3 regions of the Lysobacter sp. Root604 genome follow, and region 3 is predicted to be linked to each of the others. Evidence: predicted binding sites of a transcription regulator. Region 3 holds the regulator's gene; each other region holds the start of a gene.
The links. Region 3 encodes HrcA, which represses chaperone genes, less so after heat shock. Its sites were predicted from a motif close to TTNGCACTCNNNNNNNNNGAGTGCNAA; they were not measured.
Positions count from the first base shown of each region.

Region 1: the regulator HrcA is predicted to act here: its motif matches at 2,023-2,049, upstream of rpoH (RNA polymerase sigma factor RpoH).
Region 2: the regulator HrcA is predicted to act here: its motif matches at 3,987-4,013, upstream of ASD69_RS15675 (co-chaperone GroES).

Region 1 covers NZ_LMGS01000009.1:724,309-730,522, reverse strand. The annotation lists gene ASD69_RS11520 (hypothetical protein) at 1-1,069, shown strand, start outside; gene rpoH (RNA polymerase sigma factor RpoH) at 1,134-2,012, opposite strand; gene ASD69_RS11510 (hypothetical protein) at 2,257-2,442, opposite strand; gene ASD69_RS21925 (hypothetical protein) at 2,830-3,282, opposite strand; gene ASD69_RS11505 (RHS repeat-associated core domain-containing protein) at 3,292-6,214, opposite strand, start outside.
Region 2 covers NZ_LMGS01000010.1:127,948-134,161, forward strand. The annotation lists gene ASD69_RS15660 (hypothetical protein) at 13-366, shown strand; gene ASD69_RS15665 (right-handed parallel beta-helix repeat-containing protein) at 533-1,744, opposite strand; gene groL (chaperonin GroEL) at 1,886-3,526, opposite strand; gene ASD69_RS15675 (co-chaperone GroES) at 3,653-3,940, opposite strand; gene ASD69_RS22505 (helix-turn-helix transcriptional regulator) at 4,912-5,328, shown strand; gene ASD69_RS15685 (endonuclease) at 5,414-6,214, shown strand, end outside.
Region 3 covers NZ_LMGS01000001.1:1,280,664-1,286,877, forward strand. The annotation lists gene dnaK (molecular chaperone DnaK) at 1-1,651, opposite strand, end outside; gene grpE (nucleotide exchange factor GrpE) at 1,792-2,307, opposite strand; gene hrcA (heat-inducible transcriptional repressor HrcA) at 2,903-3,952, opposite strand; gene recN (DNA repair protein RecN) at 4,410-6,077, shown strand.

The sequences.
Region 1 (6,214 bases), on a different contig from region 3:
GCTGATCGTCTATGAGCTGGCCTTGCACTACACCCGCAACGACGACTGCCCGCGCGCGCTGCCGCTATGGAAGCGACTGAAGACCGTTGGCGCGTTGCCGCCGCAGGCGACCTTCCTGTACGCCTACTGCCAACTCGCCACCGGCGACGAGCGCGGCGCCTACGACCTGGTGCAGGCCTCCAAAGTGCGCGAGTCGCATGTCGGCGCCGAGAAAATGTCCTACGCCGTGTTCGGCGGCACCGACTACCTGACGCTGCACGACGAGGACTACCGCAAAGCCGAAGCCGGCGACCGCGTCGCCCTGGACCGCGCGCTGGCGCGCGCCTTCGACTGGCGCAGCGACTGGTGGAACTACGGCCAGAACGCGGCCGCGCGCGACGCGCTGCACGACCTGATGGCGCGCCTGTGGTCCGCGCAGAAGCGCGAACGCGCCGAATGGGATTGCCTGTGGCCGCTGTTGATCGACAGCGAGCGCAAACTCGGCGTCGCCGACCTCGATCGCTGCCAGCTCCTGGTCGGCGCGCACTCCTATCCGGCGAGTTCGGCGCTGGGCCGGATCGTGCTCGGGCGTCTGGCCGCGGACGCGGAGGACGAACTCGACTTCTCGGCGTTCCACGCCCGCCACGCCGCGACCCTGCGCGAACGCGCCTACAGCAGCGCCGGCGATTTCGAGGCCCTGCGCGTGCTGGCCTTCCTGCAGCAGAGCGTCGGCGACGAAGCCGGCCTGGCGCAGACGGACGAACTGGGCTGGAAACGCTACCGCGACGAGACCTTCGCGCGCAGCCGCATCGAACATGCCCACCCCGCCCCGGGGCAAACGCCGGACGCCGCGTTCCGGGCCATGCTGCAACAGGCGATGCGCGACTTTCCGCAGGTGCCGCGCTTCATCCTGATCGATGCGGTCTACCGGCATCCGGATGGGGAACTGCCGGTCGCGGATCTGAGCCGCCTGCTGCAGGCCGAAACCCGCGACCTCAACCTCAGTCAGGGCCAGGCCGGCGTCCGCTCGTCCACGCAGTTGCTGTCGATGTATCGCCGCCTGGGGCAGGCCTTGAACGCGACGCCCTGAGGCGGCGCCCAAAACGAAACGGCCCGGTTTCCCGGGCCGTTTTGGTTGCGTTGGCTACCGCGGATCAGGCCGCGAACAGCGCCCGCATCTTCTTCAGCGCGTTGGCTTCGATCTGGCGGATGCGCTCGGCGCTGACGCCATATTCGTCGGCCAGTTCCTGCAGCGTGATCTTGCTGTCGGCGTCCAGCCAGCGGCGCTTGACGATGTCGCGCGAACGCTCGTCCAGGCCCGACAGGCCTTCGCGCAGCAGAGCGAGCTGGTTGTCTTCCTCGTCCTCGCGCTCGTAGCTCTGCGACGGGTCCTCGTCGTGCGCGCGCAGGTACGCGGCCGGCGACGGCGGCGCGTGGTCGTCGTCCTCGTCGGCCGGCGCATCGAAACCGACGTCGCGGCCGGACAGGCGCGACTCCATCTCCAGCACTTCGCGCTCGGAGACGTTGAGGTCCTTGGCGACCTGGCTGACTTCCTCGGCGTTCATCCAACCCAGGCGCTTCTTGCTCTTGCGCAGGTTGAAGAACAGCTTGCGCTGCGCCTTGGTCGTGGCGACCTTGACGATGCGCCAGTTCTTGAGGATGAACTCGTGCATCTCGGCGCGGATCCAATGGACCGCGAACGAGACCAGGCGCACGCCCTGTTCCGGGTCGAAGCGCTTCACCGCCTTCATCAGGCCGATGTTGCCTTCCTGGATCAGGTCGCCGATCTGCAGGCCGTAACCGTTATAGCCACGGGCGACGTGCACCACGAAGCGCAGGTGCGAATGCACCAGCTCGCGGGCGGCGTCGAGGTCTTCTTCGTCGCGGAAGCGACGCGCCAAGTCCTGCTCGTCCTCGGCGGTCAGCACCGGGATGCGGTGCACCGCGCCGATATACGCGTCCAGCGAACCGAGCGCGCTGGGCACAGGCAGGTTGTTGGCGACTAGGGCGTTCGAGAGGGGGATCTGGGTCATGGCAGCCATCTTAGCAGTCGGGGTCTATGACTGCTAAAGACCCCGGAAGTTCCGCAGTGTTGCGTGGATAGAACGAACGCCGATCCGGTCCGGGCCCGACACCAAGCCGCCCCCTGAACCGAGCGGCCCGGCCGCAACCGCACGGTCATCGCGCCCCTGTAAACGACGTGGGGCCGCACTAGGCGGCCCCAAGCCCTGACCTTCGGCAGGGGGGCCGGCCCCGTGGGACCGGCCCGCCGCCCGCTTACAGCTTCCAGGGCAGCACGTTCCAGAACCACAGGCCCCAGGCCGCAGCCAGGAACACCAGCAGGGCCAGGCTGTGGCGGATCTTGCGCCAGAAGCCGAAGTCCGGCGCGCGCCAGGCCGACCACAGCCGCACCAGGCTGAGCAGGCTCAGAACCAGCGGCAGCAGCGCCGACCACAGGGCCAAGAGTAAACAGGGGTCCGAGTGGACTTTCTAGAAAGCCCACTCTGACCCCTGCTTCTGGTTGCAATAAGGGCCGCGGCGCATGCCGGGTCGTTACTCCGTATGCATCACTGCCTAGGTTCTCTGTGAGCTGCAGCGGTTCCTGCGTGTCGCCGCGCGGGGCAGGCCCAGGTGCGGCGCGAAGCCAGCTTCTACTGAACCGGGCGCGAGACGCGGTTGAGCGACATGCGGGCCAGGCAGCCTTCTACATGGTCCACTCTGACCCTGTTTCGGGACTCACCGATCAACTGCCTTGCGCCCGCGATCACTTCCACTTAAGTCATCGCTTATGGCTGAGAGATGCCCAACGAGACCCAGAGCGAGCCAGGAAGCTCTTACAAGTTTGCTACATCACTCCGATTGCGAGCCAAAACATGGAGTTCCGGAGAGACGCCTAGCTTCAATGCTCGGACAGCTCTTAAGTTGGACTTGCGCATCAACATAGCCATTAGCGGCAGATTGCTTCAACCAGAACAGTGCCCTGATCTGCTTTGATCTTTCATCACTCGTACTCAATAGTGAGTACGCCTGGAACTGAGACTCTGCGGAGCCGTTCTCAGCACCGATCAGCGCCCATTCGAGCGCCTTTACCCGCATCTTTCGTTGTTGACCTTTCGTCAGATCATAGAAGTATCTATCTGAGAGCCTTATAGCGGCCTCCTTTGAACCAGCATTCGCCTGATCCGAAAGAATGGCCAACTCACTCTCAGAGAGGCTATGACTTTGGTTTGCCAGGGTCACACGATCCTGCGCACTCGCCATAGTCGCACCGAACAAAAACAAAGCCACGACCATTCCTTTCATACGCGCCTCCTAGTTCGGCGAGAAATGTACCCAATCGCCAACCTCAGTCGATGACACTCCGTCGGCCATCACTGCTCCTTCATCCGTGTGATAGTCGAGATGGTGAATGCTCGGAGCTATCAAGTACCAGGCAATGCCGAGTTCATTTTCTGGGATGAGCCACCCCCAATTGTTTGGCGCCCCTACCCACTGCCCCGTTTCCTTTGCCAGCCTCGCACCATACGCCTTCTTGCTTCCTTCTTCCGGTCGAACTCCGGTATTGCACGCATACAAGATGATGCGCTTATCCCGACAAGCAGCGTCATTGCTTATTCTATCCGCCAGTTGCGCAGGAGACTGCTTTGCTACATAGAACGGCGTCCCGTGGCCACCGACCAGGCATTCATCATCGCTGTCCGGAATCTTCTCAAACAGGCGCCAGGCACCGGTATTCGGCGGAAAAAGGTTCATTTTTGCAAGCCCGAGGGGATCGCTATAGGTCAACGGATCTGCACCAGCGTAGCCGTAGGTTGTGATCCCACCCCGCAAGCCGATCGGATCCGACTGCACGTACCGCCCACTCGCCGCATCGTAATCCCGGAAGTAGTTGTAGTTAAGTCCGCTCGCCATGTCATACCGCTGCCCCGGGAACCGCATGTCCAGCACGAACGCGGTGCTGTCCAGGTCCGGGTCTTGATTCGGCGGGCTGTTGCCGAACGCCTCGCCCTGTAGCGCCCAAGTCCAGATAGCGACGTCGCGGGTGCGGTCGATGACGGCGCGCGGGGTGCCCAGGTGGTCGGGTTCGATGTAATGGAGTTTCTGGTTGGCGCCGGCACCGGCCAGCAGACCGACCGGGAGGCCGTCCAACCAGATCGCCTGTTGCAACGCCTTTCCGGTGGTGTCGTAGTCGCCCAACCAACGGCCGGATTCGTCGTAGACGGTGTAGGTGTGGACGTCCGGTATGCCGCCGCTGCCGTCAGGGTTGCCGGTCACGCCCGGAACGATCGACAACACTCGCTCACCCAACGCGTTGTACGAGTAATGGCGCACGAACGTGCCACCCTGCAGCACGCTGCGCAGACGGTCGTCTTCGCCGTAGTTGAACTGCTTGGTCGTGCCACCGATGGCCGTGGTGTTGCCGACGCCGTCGTAGTCGCGCACCACGCCGTCCACCGAACTGAGTCGGTGGCTGTTACTGGCGTATGTGAACGGCTTGGTATAGCTGCCGTGTAACAGACTGGTGCGGTTGCCGATGGCGTCGTAAGTGTAGGTCTCGATCGGGACACTGCTAGTGCCGTCGCGCAGAATGGTCAGGCGCCCAAGGTTGTCGTAGTCGTAGCGGGCCAGGAACGCGCTTTGCAGCCCGTCTTTGAGTTCAGTGAGCTGGCCGGCGGCGTCGTAACCGTAGTGCAGCGACAGGCCGCCACTGGCGTTGTCCTGGATCGTGCTGGGCCGGTAGTCGAGATCGTGTTGGCGCGCCAAGGTGCGGCCGTTGCCGTAGACCCAGCCCACCGCGGGGCCGAACGGGGCGTAGCCAGTCTGGTTGAGCAGCATCGTGCGGCTGCCGCCATTCGGGGTCACGCCAACTTCGATGATGCGGCCTTGGGCGTTGCGCACATAGTCGACGACGGCACCGTCGGGGTAGTTGATCGACTTCACGTCGCCCGCGGCGGTGTAGGTGTAGTTCACCACAAAGAACCGGCCACCCACGATCTGCATCTTGGTTTCGACCTGGCCGAAACGGCCGTAGCAGTACATCATCGTGGCGCCGAAGGTCTTGGTGGTCCGGGTCATGTGGCCCTGCGCGAGCGAGGGCTCGCCGCCGCAGCCGGTATTGAAGCCGTCGTACTGATAGACGATGTCGTTGCCGCCGCTGGTGGCCAGCATCGACACCGAGGTCAAACGATTGAGCGCATCGTAAGCGTAGGTATGCGCCTGCGCATCGTTGGCGTCCTGACGGCTGCCGAGGTTGCCTGCGCTGTCGTATCCGTACTGAGTCACGCCCGTGTCAGGGCTCGTCAACTGGGTCACATCGCCGAAGCCGTTGTAGGTGTACCCGGTGTTCAAACCCTTGGGATCGGTGACCTGGGTAACCTGATCCAGCGCGTCGTACTGGTACACGGTTTCGGCGGCGATGCCGCCGGGGTCCTGCACGGTGCGCGCGATGCGGTTGAGCGGATCGTAGTCGTGGTCGACCACGCGACTGAGCGGGTCGGTCACCAGGCTGGGGTTGCCGTCGACATCAAAGGTGGTAGCGGTGATGTGGTTGCCGGCGTCCTTGTGCTGGGTTTGTTGGCCCAAGACGTTGTAGACACGCGAGAGCGTGCGGCGCAGGGTGTTACCACTGTCCTTGGTGTCTTCCTTGGTGCGGTTGCCGGCGGCGTCTAAGGTGTAATGAATGGTGTTGCCGGCATTGTCGGTGACGTCGGTCAGACGCTGGGCCACGTCGTAGGTGAACCCCAAGTAGCTACCATCGGGCTCGGTCGTGCGCTGGACCAGGCCGGTAGATTCGTAGATGACGGACGTGATCCGATCGTCCGTCTCGCTGCCGGCGTTGGGGCCGCGGACCTTGGTGGCGGTCAGCCAACCGCGCGGGTGGTACTCGTAGTCGGTGACCACGCCGTTGATGTCTTGCAGCGACAGCACGCGGCCTTGGGCGTCGTACTGCAGAATCTCGGTGACCTGGCCCAGCGCATTGGTCGTCTTCCACAAATCACCCTTGCGGTGCGGGCAAGTCGCGGGCGCCGACGCGCAGCTGGCGTCGTCGCTGGGGTAATAGGCGTAGGCGGTGACGTCGTTGAGGTCGGTGCGCGGGCCGTCCACCGATTTCAGCAGGCCCAGCAGCGGGCAGGTGCTGTTGCTGGCGGCGACGTCGGCTGCCTCGCAGTAGGCGTAGGCGGTGGTGCGGGTGGCGTTGGTGGTGGTGTCGCGCACGGTGACCGCGGTCGCCTGC
Region 2 (6,214 bases), on a different contig from region 3:
GGGGGTCCTGCCATGCACACGCCAGAAGCGTCCGCGGAACCGGAACCGCATTACCAGTACATCGACTACATCCACGTAGGCGCCTTCGTGGCGCGCTTCGTCGTGCAACGCCTGGTCGACGGCCAAGTGATCAGCCAGACCCGTTTGCTCGGCCGCATGACGCACCATCGGGGCCAACGAATCGATTTGGGCACGCTGCATTTTCATGGCCAACGCTTGAACGTGGGCGACCACGTGCGCCTGCGCATCGGCGCGGTCGGCGGCGTGCGGCGCAGCGGGCCTTCGGTGGCATACGCGCCCAACGGCGTGGCCGCCCGTTTCGAGGTGCGCGGCACGACCTTGGCGTTTACGATCCGCCAACACTAGACCACGCTGCGCTTCCGTTGCGCGCCTGCGCGTGGGCGCGACACGTGAGGATACCCGCGCAAGGCGTATCGCCCGACTCGGTCGCGTCGCCTTCGCAACGCGCAAAAAAACCCCGCCTCGCGGCGGGGTTTTTGGTTTCGCGCGAACGGCGAACGGACTGCAACCGCTACAGATTTCCGCTCACATACAGACGCACTTCGTTGGCCGGAAGCGTGCAACGCGCGGGATCGCCTGCGTAATGCTGCGACTCATCGTCGGTCCGCCTCCAGGGAAACATGCGCCAGACGCGTTCGGGCATGCCGCCCTGATAAGCGGAGATCAACCGATTGTTGATGAAGCTATTGTGGTATCCCGCGCATTCCAGCGCACGCGCGATTTCCGGAAAACGCGCCTGGCATTCGGGGTCGCACACATCGTCGGCATAGAATTCGGTGGCGCCCGCGCGCTCGAAGGTATTGCTATCGAAGGTGTTGAAATTGCTGCGGTCGCGAACCTTCACCGGCGCACCCGAGTTGAAATAGAAGCGATTGCGCTTGATTGAATTGTTGTCGCTGAAATGACCGAGATAGACGCCATGCAGCAGTTGCGCCCGCTGACCGGCTTGGTTCTCGACGCGTATGAAGTGGCTGTTCTCGATCAAATTGTTGGATGAGTTTGACAGCACGATGGCGCCGTATCCGCTACCGGTATCGTTGCCGGTCCAGTAGGTGCCGATATTCAAGAAGTACATGCCGAACACGACGTTGCGGTTGAGTCCCGCGGTGTTCTTGGCGTAGTAGGCGGGATTGCCGCCATCGGTGTCCTCACCGTAGGGCAGGCCTGCGACGCTGAGGCCATCGGAGTATTTTTCGACCTGCAGATAGTAGAAGCGCAACCGACTGTCGCCGCCGTTGGGCAATGCGCCGCCCACGCGTGCGATCAACCAGGGCCCATTCGGATAGGTGCCGTCGCTGTTCTGTTTGTTCCTGAACACGGGAAGCCCGGCAATGCTGCCTCCGCCCGCGCCATAAACGTAGTCGATGGGCAGGAACGAGACCGTGTGGCCCGGTACATAGAAGGTCCACGAGCCCAGCGGCGGCGCCTCGTACACGCCCTGGCGAATACGTACCTCGACATCCGAATCCGGCCGCGCATCGGTCAGCACTTCCTGCACCTCCGCCAACGTGGCGACCGGGGTAGCGGTGCTCAGCCCATCGTTGAAGTCCGAACCGCCGGCATCGGCTGGCGCCATGTAGACGGTGAAGATCCCGCCAGCGGCACTCGCCGGAGCCACGGCGCAAGCCGCGAATATGAGCAGAATCAGAGCCGAGGAAACACTGAATTTTTTGAGTGCATTTTTTACGCAAAGTTTGCGCACAAACTCAATCCGCATCTTCATATCGCGCTCCATGTGGTCGGTCGTCCGTCGTTCGAGCCTAGTCAGATCGACGGCGCGCCGCAAATGGCCGCGATCGCGCGCAACAAAAAAGCCCCGCATCGCTGCGGGGCTTTTCGTTTGCGTTTTGCGGGTGTTACGGACTTAGAAATCCATGCCGCCCATGCCGCCCATGCCACCGCCGCCCGGCATCGCCGGCTCGTCCTTCTTCGGCAGCTCGGCGACCATCGCCTCGGTCGTGATCATCAGACCGGCGATCGAAGCCGCGTTCTGCAGCGCGGTGCGGGTGACCTTGGTCGGGTCCAGGATGCCGAACTCGAGCATGTCGCCGTATTCGCCGTTGGCGGCGTTGTAACCGAACGCGCCCGAACCTTCCTGCACCTTGTTGAGGATGACGGAGGGCTCTTCGCCGGCGTTGGTGACGATCTCGCGCAGCGGGGCTTCCATCGCGCGCAGGGCGATCTGGATGCCGTGGTTCTGGTCTTCGTTGGCGCCCTTCAGGCCCGCGATCGCGGCCTTGGCGCGCAGCAGCGCGACGCCGCCGCCCGGGACGATGCCTTCTTCCACGGCAGCGCGGGTGGCGTGCAGCGCGTCTTCAACGCGTGCCTTCTTTTCCTTCATCTCGATCTCGGTCGAAGCGCCGACCTTGATCACCGCAACGCCGCCGGCCAGCTTGGCCACGCGCTCCTGCAGCTTCTCGCGGTCGTAGTCCGACGAGGTCTCTTCGATCTGGGCCTTGATCTGCTTGATGCGGGCCTGGATCGAGTCGCCGTCGCCGGCGCCGTCGATGATGGTGGTGTTCTCCTTGGAGACCTGCACCTTCTTGGCGCGGCCCAGATCCTTGATCGTGGCCTTCTCGAGCTGCAGGCCGACTTCCTCGGAGATCACGGTGCCGCCGGTCAGCACGGCCATGTCTTCCAGCATCGCCTTGCGACGGTCGCCGAAGCCCGGGGCCTTGACGGCGCAGACCTTGACGATGCCGCGGATGGTGTTGACCACCAGGGTCGCCAGCGCTTCGCCTTCGACTTCCTCGGCGACGATCAGCAGCGGCTTACCGGCCTTGGCGACGCCTTCCAGCACCGGCAGCAGGTCGCGCACGTTGGAGATCTTCTTGTCGTACAGCAGCACGAACGGGTCGTCCAGCTCGGCCGACATCGACTGCTGGTTGTTGATGAAGTACGGCGACAGGTAGCCGCGGTCGAACTGCATGCCCTCGACGACGTCGAGCTCGTTCTCCAGACCCGAACCGTCCTCGACGGTGATCACGCCTTCCTTGCCGACCTTGTCCATCGCCTGGGCGATCAGGTCGCCGATGTCGGCGTCGGAGTTGGCCGAGATCGCGCCGACCTGGGCGATTTCCTTGCTCGTCGACGACGGCTTGGAGATCTTCTTCAGCTCTTCGACGGCGCCGATCACGGCCTTGTCGATGCCGCGCTTGAGGTCCATCGGGTTCATGCCGGCGGCGACCGCCTTCATGCCCTCGCGGATCAGCGCCTGGGCCAGCACGGTCGCGGTGGTGGTGCCGTCGCCGGCGTTGTCGGAGGTCTTGGAAGCGACTTCCTTCACCATCTGCGCGCCCATGTTCTCGAACTTGTCGGCCAGTTCGATCTCCTTGGCGACGGACACGCCGTCCTTGGTGATCGTCGGCGCGCCGAAGCTCTTCTCGAGCACGACGTTGCGGCCCTTCGGACCGAGGGTGGCCTTGACGGCATTGGCGAGCACGTTGACGCCGCGCACCATCTTGGCGCGAGCGTCCTCACCGAAACGAATTTCTTTGGCAGCCATTTTGAAACTCCGGGATTTGAGATTTGGGATTCGGGATTGGCAAGAGCGGGAGCAGACGTCGGGTTGGGCGGGATCACAGCGCAAGCGCTTTACGAATCCCGAATCTCCAATCCCGAATCTCGGCTCTTAGCCGACGATCGCGAGGACGTCGTCTTCCTTGAGGATCTTGTATTCGATGCCGTCCTGCTTGTAGGAGCTGCCCGAGTACTGGCCGTAGATGACCTTGTCGCCGACCTTGAGCTTCGGCGCGCGCAGGCTGCCGTTGTCCAGGGCCTTGCCTTCGCCGACGGCGACGACTTCGCCCTTGGTCGACTTTTCCTTGGCGGCGTCGGGGATGATGATGCCGCCGGCGGAGACTTCGTCGGCTTCGATCGGCTTGACCACAACGCGGTCGTAAAGCGGCTTGAGATTCATGGCGACCTCTGTAAGTGACTGAATGGGTGGAGAAAGAACGGTAATTTTAGCAGTCGCCCCGGCGGAGTGCCAATGCCGGGGACAAAAAACGCCCGGCGAACCGGGATAGCCACGAGATGGGGCGGCGGCGGGGCTTTTCAAGCGCCGGGATGCGATTGGCCGCCGGGCGGTAGGCCCGCGCAGCCTTCGGGCGGCGGCGGGAGCCCTCGTGCTGGAGCGGAGGCGGAGGCCTCTCATGCTGGAGCGGCGGCGGTGGCGGCAGTCCCTCCCTGTAGCAGCGGTGCAAGCCGCGACCGCGTCGCCGCCGAAGTCGCGCGGTCGCGGCTTGCGCCGCTCCTACCCCAAAGCAGGCCCCACACCCACGGCAGGCACCACGACAGGCCGGCCCGCGCCCGCCCCTGGACCCGGACGCATCGAATGCATCGCCCGCAAACGCATCTGTCCGTGTGGGAGCGGCGTAAGCCGCGATCGCGTCGTCGCAGTGGTGGCCCGCTCGCGGCTTACGCCGCTCCTGCCCCAAAGCAGGCGCAATCGAAGCATCGAGTGGAAGCTGGCTTGCGATTCGCATCGCGCTGCGCATCGTTCGCGCGCGTTCCGATCGCCCAAAAGAAAAGAGCGCGTCCCGTGGAACGCGCTCTTTGGTGCGGAGACGGCCGTCCTCAGCATGGCGCGATCCTGCGCCCCTTCCCCCGAACCGACCTCGTGTCGTTTGCCCACATCCTTGTTGGCGTGAGTGGATGGTGTTCACTCCACGTCACATTTTCTAGGTGCCTGGTCGCGAAATCTGCCGACTCCTGGTGGCACCGCGAAAGCATGAACGCCGTCACCATTGACTTACGACCACCCAGTAAGCTCATATTGCTACCGAAAGCACACAAGGTCTCCTCTCTATTGGTCGCCTAGTGACTTTTGGTAGCAAATGGCTATTTCTTAGGCAAAAACCCCTAACCCACCTAGCAAGGAGCGCAAGGATGACGCCTCAACAACGGATTCGACTGGCCCGGCGCCACGCCGGCATGTCGCAAGCAGCCCTGGGTTCGGCCGTCGGCGTGCAGCGTAGCGCGGTCGGCCACTGGGAAAGCGCGCAGGGCAAATTCCCCAGCGTCGCGCATCTGCGCGAGGTCGCGCTGATTACCGGCGTGCAGTTCGAATGGCTGGCGACGGGGCGCGGCAAGATGAACCTGTCGGCCGACACCGAAATGGATTCGGTGGCCGCCGCCGACGCCCTGCTGGTCGAGGACCCGCTGGAACTGCGCCTGATCGTGGCCTTCCGCGACACCCCGACCAAGTCCAAGGCGCCGCTGGTGGAAATCGCCGAGCAGCTGGCCGAGCTGCGCACCGGCCGTCCACGGGCCACGCTCACCAAGGGCACACGGGTGGTCTTGTAGACGACGCCGCCTGCTGCGCTGCGGCAGACGATGTCACAAAGGCCGACTAGACTCCGGCGACTACCTGGGGAAAGGGAGTCGCCCAATGTCGTTGTCATTACGTCGTTCCTGTCTGAGCCTGTCCTGCCTGAGCCTGCTGATGGCCGCCGCGCTGCCCACCGCCGCGCCGGCCGCCGTCTTCATCAACGAATTCCACTACGACGACGCCACCTCCGCGGGCGACGTCGGCGAGAAGATCGAGGTCGTCGCCACCGCCGGCGAAACCCTCAGCAATTACCGCATCTATCTGTACAACGGCTCGACGCCGTCGGCCGCCACCAGTTACGACAACGACCTGCTGCCCGCCGGCAGCCTGGTGTCCTGCGGCGGCAGCGTGCGCATCGGCGTGCTGAGCTATCCCACCAACGGCATCCAGAACGGCAGCAACGACGGCTTCGCGCTGGTCGACGGCAGCGGCAACGTGGTCCAGTTCCTCAGCTACGAGGGCGCGATCACCGCTTCCAGCGGCCCGGCCGCGGGCATGACAAGCACCAACCTGCCGGTCTCCGAAAGCGGCTCGACGGCGGCCGGCACCTCGCTGCGCCTGTCGGGCAGCGGCAGCACTTACGCCAACTTCACTTGGCAGGCCTCCGCCGCGCAGAGCTTCGGCGCCTGCAACGCCGGCCAGACGTTCTCGACGCCGAACCCGGCGCCGACCGTGACCTCGACCACACCGGCCAACGGCAGCAACAGCTTCCCGGCCGCCGGCGATCTGGCGGTCAGCTTCAGCGAAGCGGTGACCCTGGGCAGCGGCGCGCTCACGCTGCAGTGCGCGAGCTCGGGCACGATCGCGCTGACCTACCCGTCCAGCGGCACCAGCTTCACCGCCTCCACCGGCACCGCGCTG
Region 3 (6,214 bases):
TCGTGCTGCGCGCCATGTGGATCAGGCCGTCGGCCTGGTTGCGGGCCTGGACCAGGTCGTGGAACTTCTGGTCTTCCTCGCGGTTGGCTTCCGCGTCGGCGACCATCTTGGCGATCTCGTCCTCGGACAGGCCCGAACCGGCCTTGATCTCGACCTTCTGTTCCTTGCCGGTCTTCTTGTCCTTGGCCGACACGTGCAGGATGCCGTTGGCGTCGATGTCGAAGGACACCTCGACCTGCGGCATGCCGCGCGGCGAGGGCTCGATGCCGGACAGGTCGAAACGCGCCAGCGACTTGTTGTAGCGGGCCTGCTCGCGTTCGCCCTGCAGCACGTGCACGGTCACGGCCGACTGGTTGTCCTCGGCGGTGGAGAAGGTCTGCGAGGCCTTGGTCGGTACCGTGGTGTTCTTCTCGATGATCTTGGTGAACACGCCGCCCAGGGTTTCGATGCCCAGGCTCAGCGGGGTCACGTCCAGCAGCAGCACGTCCTTGACCTCGCCGGCCAGCACGCCGCCCTGGATCGCCGCGCCGACAGCCACGGCCTCGTCCGGGTTGACGTCCTTGCGCGGTTCCTTGCCGAAGAACTCGGCCACGGCCTGCGCGACCTTGGGCATGCGGGTCTGACCGCCGACCAGGATCACTTCGCTGATGTCGCCCGCGCGCAGGCCGGCGTCGTTGAGCGCGATGCGGCAGGGTTCGATGGTCTTCTTGACCAGGTCCTCGACCAGCGACTCCAGCTTGGTGCGGGTCAGCTTGATGTTGAGGTGCTTCGGGCCCGACGCGTCGGCGGTCACGTAGGGCAGATTGACTTCGGTCTGCTGGGCGCTGGACAGCTCGATCTTGGCGCGCTCGGCGGCGTCCTTCAGGCGCTGCAGGGCCAGCGGATCCTTGCGCAGGTCGATGCCCTGGTCCTTCTGGAACTCTTCGACCAAGTAGTCGATGACGCGCTTGTCGAAGTCTTCGCCGCCCAGGAAGGTGTCGCCGTTGGTGGCCAGCACCTCGACCTGCATTTCGCCGTCGACCGAGGCGATCTCGATGATCGACACGTCGAAGGTGCCGCCGCCCAGGTCGTAGACCGCGACCTTGCGATCGCCGCCCTTCTTGTCCATGCCGTAGGCCAACGCCGCCGCGGTCGGCTCGTTGATGATGCGCTTGACCTCCAGGCCGGCGATCTTGCCCGCGTCCTTGGTGGCCTGACGCTGGCTGTCGTTGAAGTAGGCCGGCACGGTGATGACCGCCTCGGTGACGGTCTCGCCCAGGTAGGCCTCGGCGGTCTTCTTCATCTTGGCCAGCACTTCGGCCGAGATCTGCTGCGGCGCCATCTTCTTGCCGTCGGCGGTCGCCACCCAGGCGTCGCCGTTGTCGTGCTGGGCGATGCCGTAGGGCACCAGGTCCAGGTCCTTCTGCACTTCGGCGTCGGTGAACTTGCGGCCGATCAGGCGCTTCACCGCGTAGAAGGTGTTCTTGGGATTGGTGACGGCCTGGCGCTTGGCCGAAGCGCCGACCAGGACTTCGCCGTCCTTGGTGAAGGCCACGATGGACGGCGTGGTGCGATCGCCTTCCGCGTTCTCGATGACCTTGACGTTGCCGCCTTCCATGATCGCGACGCAGGAATTGGTCGTGCCCAGGTCGATGCCGATGATCTTGCCCATGGTGTTGCTCCCTCTCGAATGCTTTAGATGTTGCGGCTGCCGTTGCGGCGCCGATGTGCGTTATTTGGGGTCCGGTCGCGGGCGGTTCAAGCGCCCCCGCCCTCGCCCGCGCGCTCCGGCGCGCTCGCGCCGGCGACGGTTCAGGCGTCCTGGGCGACCACGACCAGGGCCGGGCGCAGCAGCCGCTCGTTCAGCAGCCAGCCCTTCTGGTAGACCTGGACCACGTGGTTGGGGGCGACGCCCGGGGCCGGGACCATGCTCATGGCCTGGTGCTGTTCGGGGTTGAACGGCTGGCCGGTGGGGTCGACCGCGATCAGACCGTTGTCGCCGGCGACCTTGAGCAGCTGGCGCAGGGTCAGTTCCATGCCCTCGCGCAGCGCGCTGGCGTCGCCGCCGGCCGCGGCCAGGCCGGCTTCCAGGCTGTCGATCACCGGCAGCAGGTCGCCGAGCAGGCGCTCGTTGGCGAACTTGCGCGCCGTGTCGATGTCGCGCGCCAGACGCTTGCGTTGGTTGTCGAGTTCGGCGCGCTCGCGCAGCGCGTCCTCGCGGACCTGGGCCAGTTCGGCGCGCAGGGTCTCGACCTCGTTCGGCGCGGCGGCGGAAGCCGGGTCCTGCGCGTCGGGGTGGAGTTCGGTATTCGGATCGTGGTGGCTCATGCTGGGCTGGTCCTGGCGGTATATCCGCGACAGGGGCAGCTATTGGGGCCAAGCCCGGACCGTTCAAGTGCGCGCCGCGCAGAAGTGCCGGCATCTGCGGCGATCGTGCGGCAACGGCGGCGACCGGGGTGGTTCGATGCCGTTTTTGGGACGATGGGCATAGCCGCAGGGGCTATCGCGCCGCTATCGGCATCATTGAGCGCGAGCGGCGCAAGCCGCGARCGCGYGAGTCGGCGACCGACGCGGGCCCGGCTTCGGCTGGAACCTCGGTGATCGGCGGYCTTCGGCTTCGGGSATCGCGGCTCACGCCGCTCCTACCCCAAAGCGGCGATCGGCGACGGCGATGGCCTTGGGCAGCAGCGACGCGAGTCGCGGCCTAAGCCACCAATGGCGACGCCCACCCCGCCTCGCCCGCTTCCTGTGGGAGCGGCGTGAGCCGCGATGCCGAAGCGGTGGCGCGCCGAGGCAGGTAGAAAAAACCGAAGCCAATACCCGCAGCACGACGGTTTTCGCGATCGCGGCTCACGCCGCTCCCACAGGAAGCCAAGGTCCGCGCCAGCGGACAGAAGGCCAAGTCCCCAGACACGCGCCCCGCTCAAGCCTCGGGCTTGAACGCATCCCCCAGGGCATCCGCCGCGGCCTGCACCACCGGGATCACCCGGTCGTAGGCCATCCGGGTCGGCCCGATCACGCCCAATACACCCAGCACCTGGCCGCCGGCGGTGTACGGCGCGGTCACCAGCGACACGCCTTCCAGCGGCGCCAGGCCGGTTTCCTCGCCGATGAAGATGCGCACGCCCGGGGCGTGGATGGTGCGCTCCAGCAGCTGCAGGATCTCGCGCTTGCGCGCGAAGGCCTCGAACAGCTCCCGCAGGCGATCCACGTCGGACAGCTCCTGCACGCCCATCAGCCGGGTCTGCCCGGCCAGCACCATGTCGTCGTCGCGGTCCGGCGCCAGCGCCTGCTCGGCCAGCTCGACCGACTGCGCCAGCAACGCGGCCATTTCCGACTGCGCGCTGCGCAGCTCGTGCAGCAGGGTGGCGCGGATGTCGGCGACCGGGCGCCCGGCGAAATGGCTGTTGAGGTAGTTGGCGACCCGCTCCAGCTCGCCGGCGTCGTAGGGCCGCTTGGTCTGGATGATGCGGTTCTGCACGTCGTGATCGGCGAACACCAGGATCGCGAGCACGCGCTGCGCGTCCAGCGGGACGAAATCGATGCGCCGGAACGCGAACTGCTCGCGCTTGGGCACGCTGACCACGCCGACGAAATGGGTCATCGCCGACAGCAGCTCCGAAGCGCTGCCGAGCAGGGCCTGGGTGCCCGAACCGGTCGGCAGCTCGTTGCGCAGGCGCGCCAGGTCGCCCTCGGGCAGCGGCCGCACCTGCAGCAGCGAATCCACGAACAAGCGATAGCCCTGCGCGGTCGGGATGCGCCCGGCCGAGGTATGCGGCGCGCTGAGCAGGCCGGCGTCCTCCAGGTCGGACAGGATGTTGCGGATGGTCGCCGCGCTCACGTCCAGGCCGGCATGGCGCGCCAGCGTCTGCGAGCCCACCGGTTCGCCACTGTGGATGTAGCGCCCGATCAGCGTGCGCAACAACTGGCGCGCGCGCGGGTCCAGGCTGAGGTCGGAAGAACGGCGATTCATCGCTGTCGATATAAGCGCGCCGGGCGGTGGGCGCAAGCGCGGCGATGCGCGCGCGCCATTCATGCGGCCGGAGGCCCGTGTGAGAGCGCCCCCGGCGGGCTGGCCTTGCGGGGCCTGGCAGCCACGCAATCGCGGCTCACGCCGCTCCCACAGGAAGCGTGCCTGCACGCACCGCTAGTCGGTCGGGTTTGCGGTAGGAGCGACGCAAGTCGCGACCGCGCCATCGAGCCACGACGTAGCTTCCGTTCGTCGCCCTCCTCCCCAAGCTCGATGCCTAACGGGTTCCGCCCTCCCGTCGGAGCGACGTAACCCGCGATCGCGCCGCCCGCACTCGAAACTCGCCTGCCGCCGCCCAATCTCAACCCTGGAGACTAATCCGACACAGATTGGCGGCATTCCCTGCTAGCCCGGTCACCCCCGACCCGGCACAATCGCCGCTCCACAACGCCGCCAGCGCATGCTCACCCACCTTTCTCTCAAGCATTTCGTCGTGGTCAGCGCGGCCGAACTCTCGTTCGGCCCGGGCTTGACCGTGATCTCCGGCGAAACCGGCGCCGGCAAGTCGCTGTTGGTCGACGCCCTGGGCCTGATCAGCGGCCTGCGCGCCGACAGCGGCGTGGTCCGCCACGGCGCCGACCGCGCCGAACTGGTCGCCGACTTCTCGCTGGCAGACGCCGCGCCGGCCGCGGCCTGGCTGCGCGAGAACGAACTGGACGAGGACGACAGCTGCCAGGTCCGGCGGGTGATCCGCGCCGACGGCGGCTCGCGCGCCTGGATCAACGGCCGCCCGGCCACCTTGGGCCAGCTCGCCGACCTGGCCTCGCGCCTGGTCGAGATCCACGGCCAGCACGAGCACCAGGCCCTGCTGTCCAAGGCCAGCCAGCTCGCCCTGCTCGACGCCTACGCGCGCAACGATGCCGCGCGCGCGGCGGTCGAAACCGCCGCGCGCGACTGGAGCGCCCTGCTGCGCGAACGCGACGCCCTGATCGCCAAGGGCGACGTCTCCGAACGCATCGGCTGGCTGGAACACCAGCACGCCGAACTCGAACGCGAAACCCTGGAACCCGAGGCGATCGCGCGCCTGAACGCCGATCACAAGCGCCATGCCCACGCCGCCGGCCTGATCACCGCCTGCGACGACGCCTTCGCCCGCCTCGGCGGCGAGGACGGCCCCTCGCTGTCGCGCAATCTGCAGCAGGTGCGCGCCGAACTGCAGCGCGTGGTCGAGCACGAGGCGCGCCTGAGCGACGTCGACGCCATGCTCGACGCCGCCGCGATCCAGGTCGACGAAGCCTTGGCCCTGCTAGGCCGCGTGCGCGACGACCTCGACCTGGACCCGTCCGCCTTCGACACCCTGGAACAACGCCTGGGCCGCCTGCACGAGCTCGCGCGCAAGCACCGCGTCGCCCCCGAACAACTGGCCGCGCACCGCGACGGCATGGGCGCCGAACTGGACGTCCTGCGCGGCGCCGGCGAACGCCTGACGCGCCTGGACGGCGAGATCGCCGGCGCGCGCAAGGCCTGGCGCGGCAACGCCGACGCCCTGACCGCCTCGCGCAAGAGCGCCGCCCAGGCCCTGTCGGCCGCGACCACCGGCCTGATCGGCGAGCTCGGCATGGGCGGCGGCCGTTTCGAGATCGCTCTGGAGCCCATCGACGAAGACCGCCCCGATCCGCAGGGCGGCGAGCGCGTCGAGTTCCTGGTCGCGGCCAACCCCGGCCAGCCCGCGCGCGCCCTGCGCAAGGTCGCCTCCGGCGGCGAGCTCTCGCGCGTCTCGCTGGCGATCGAAGTCGCCGCGTTGGGCCTGGATACGGTCCCCAGCATGGTCTTCGACGAGGTCGACTCCGGCATCGGCGGCGCCGTGGCCGAGATCGTCGGCCAGAAGCTGCGCGCCCTGGGCGCGAGCCGCCAGGTTCTGTGCGTGACCCACCTGCCCCAGGTCGCGGCCCAGGGCCACGCCCACTACCGGGTCAGCAAGTCGGCCAGCGAAGGCGTCACCCAGAGCGCGGTCCAGCGCCTGGACGCCAAGCAGCGCGAAGAGGAACTCGCGCGCATGCTCGGCGGCGTCGAGCTGACCAAGGAAGTGCGCGCGGCGGCCAGGCGGCTGCTCGCGGATGTGGTTTAAGGGCCGGGATTCGGGATTCGGGATTCGGAAGAGCTTTGCGTGCCGTGGCCACTCTCGATTCGTCATCCCCGCGAAGGCGGGGATCCAGTGACTTGCTCGGTCTGTCGCCGACGACGCAGGCGCCCTAGAACCTCTCG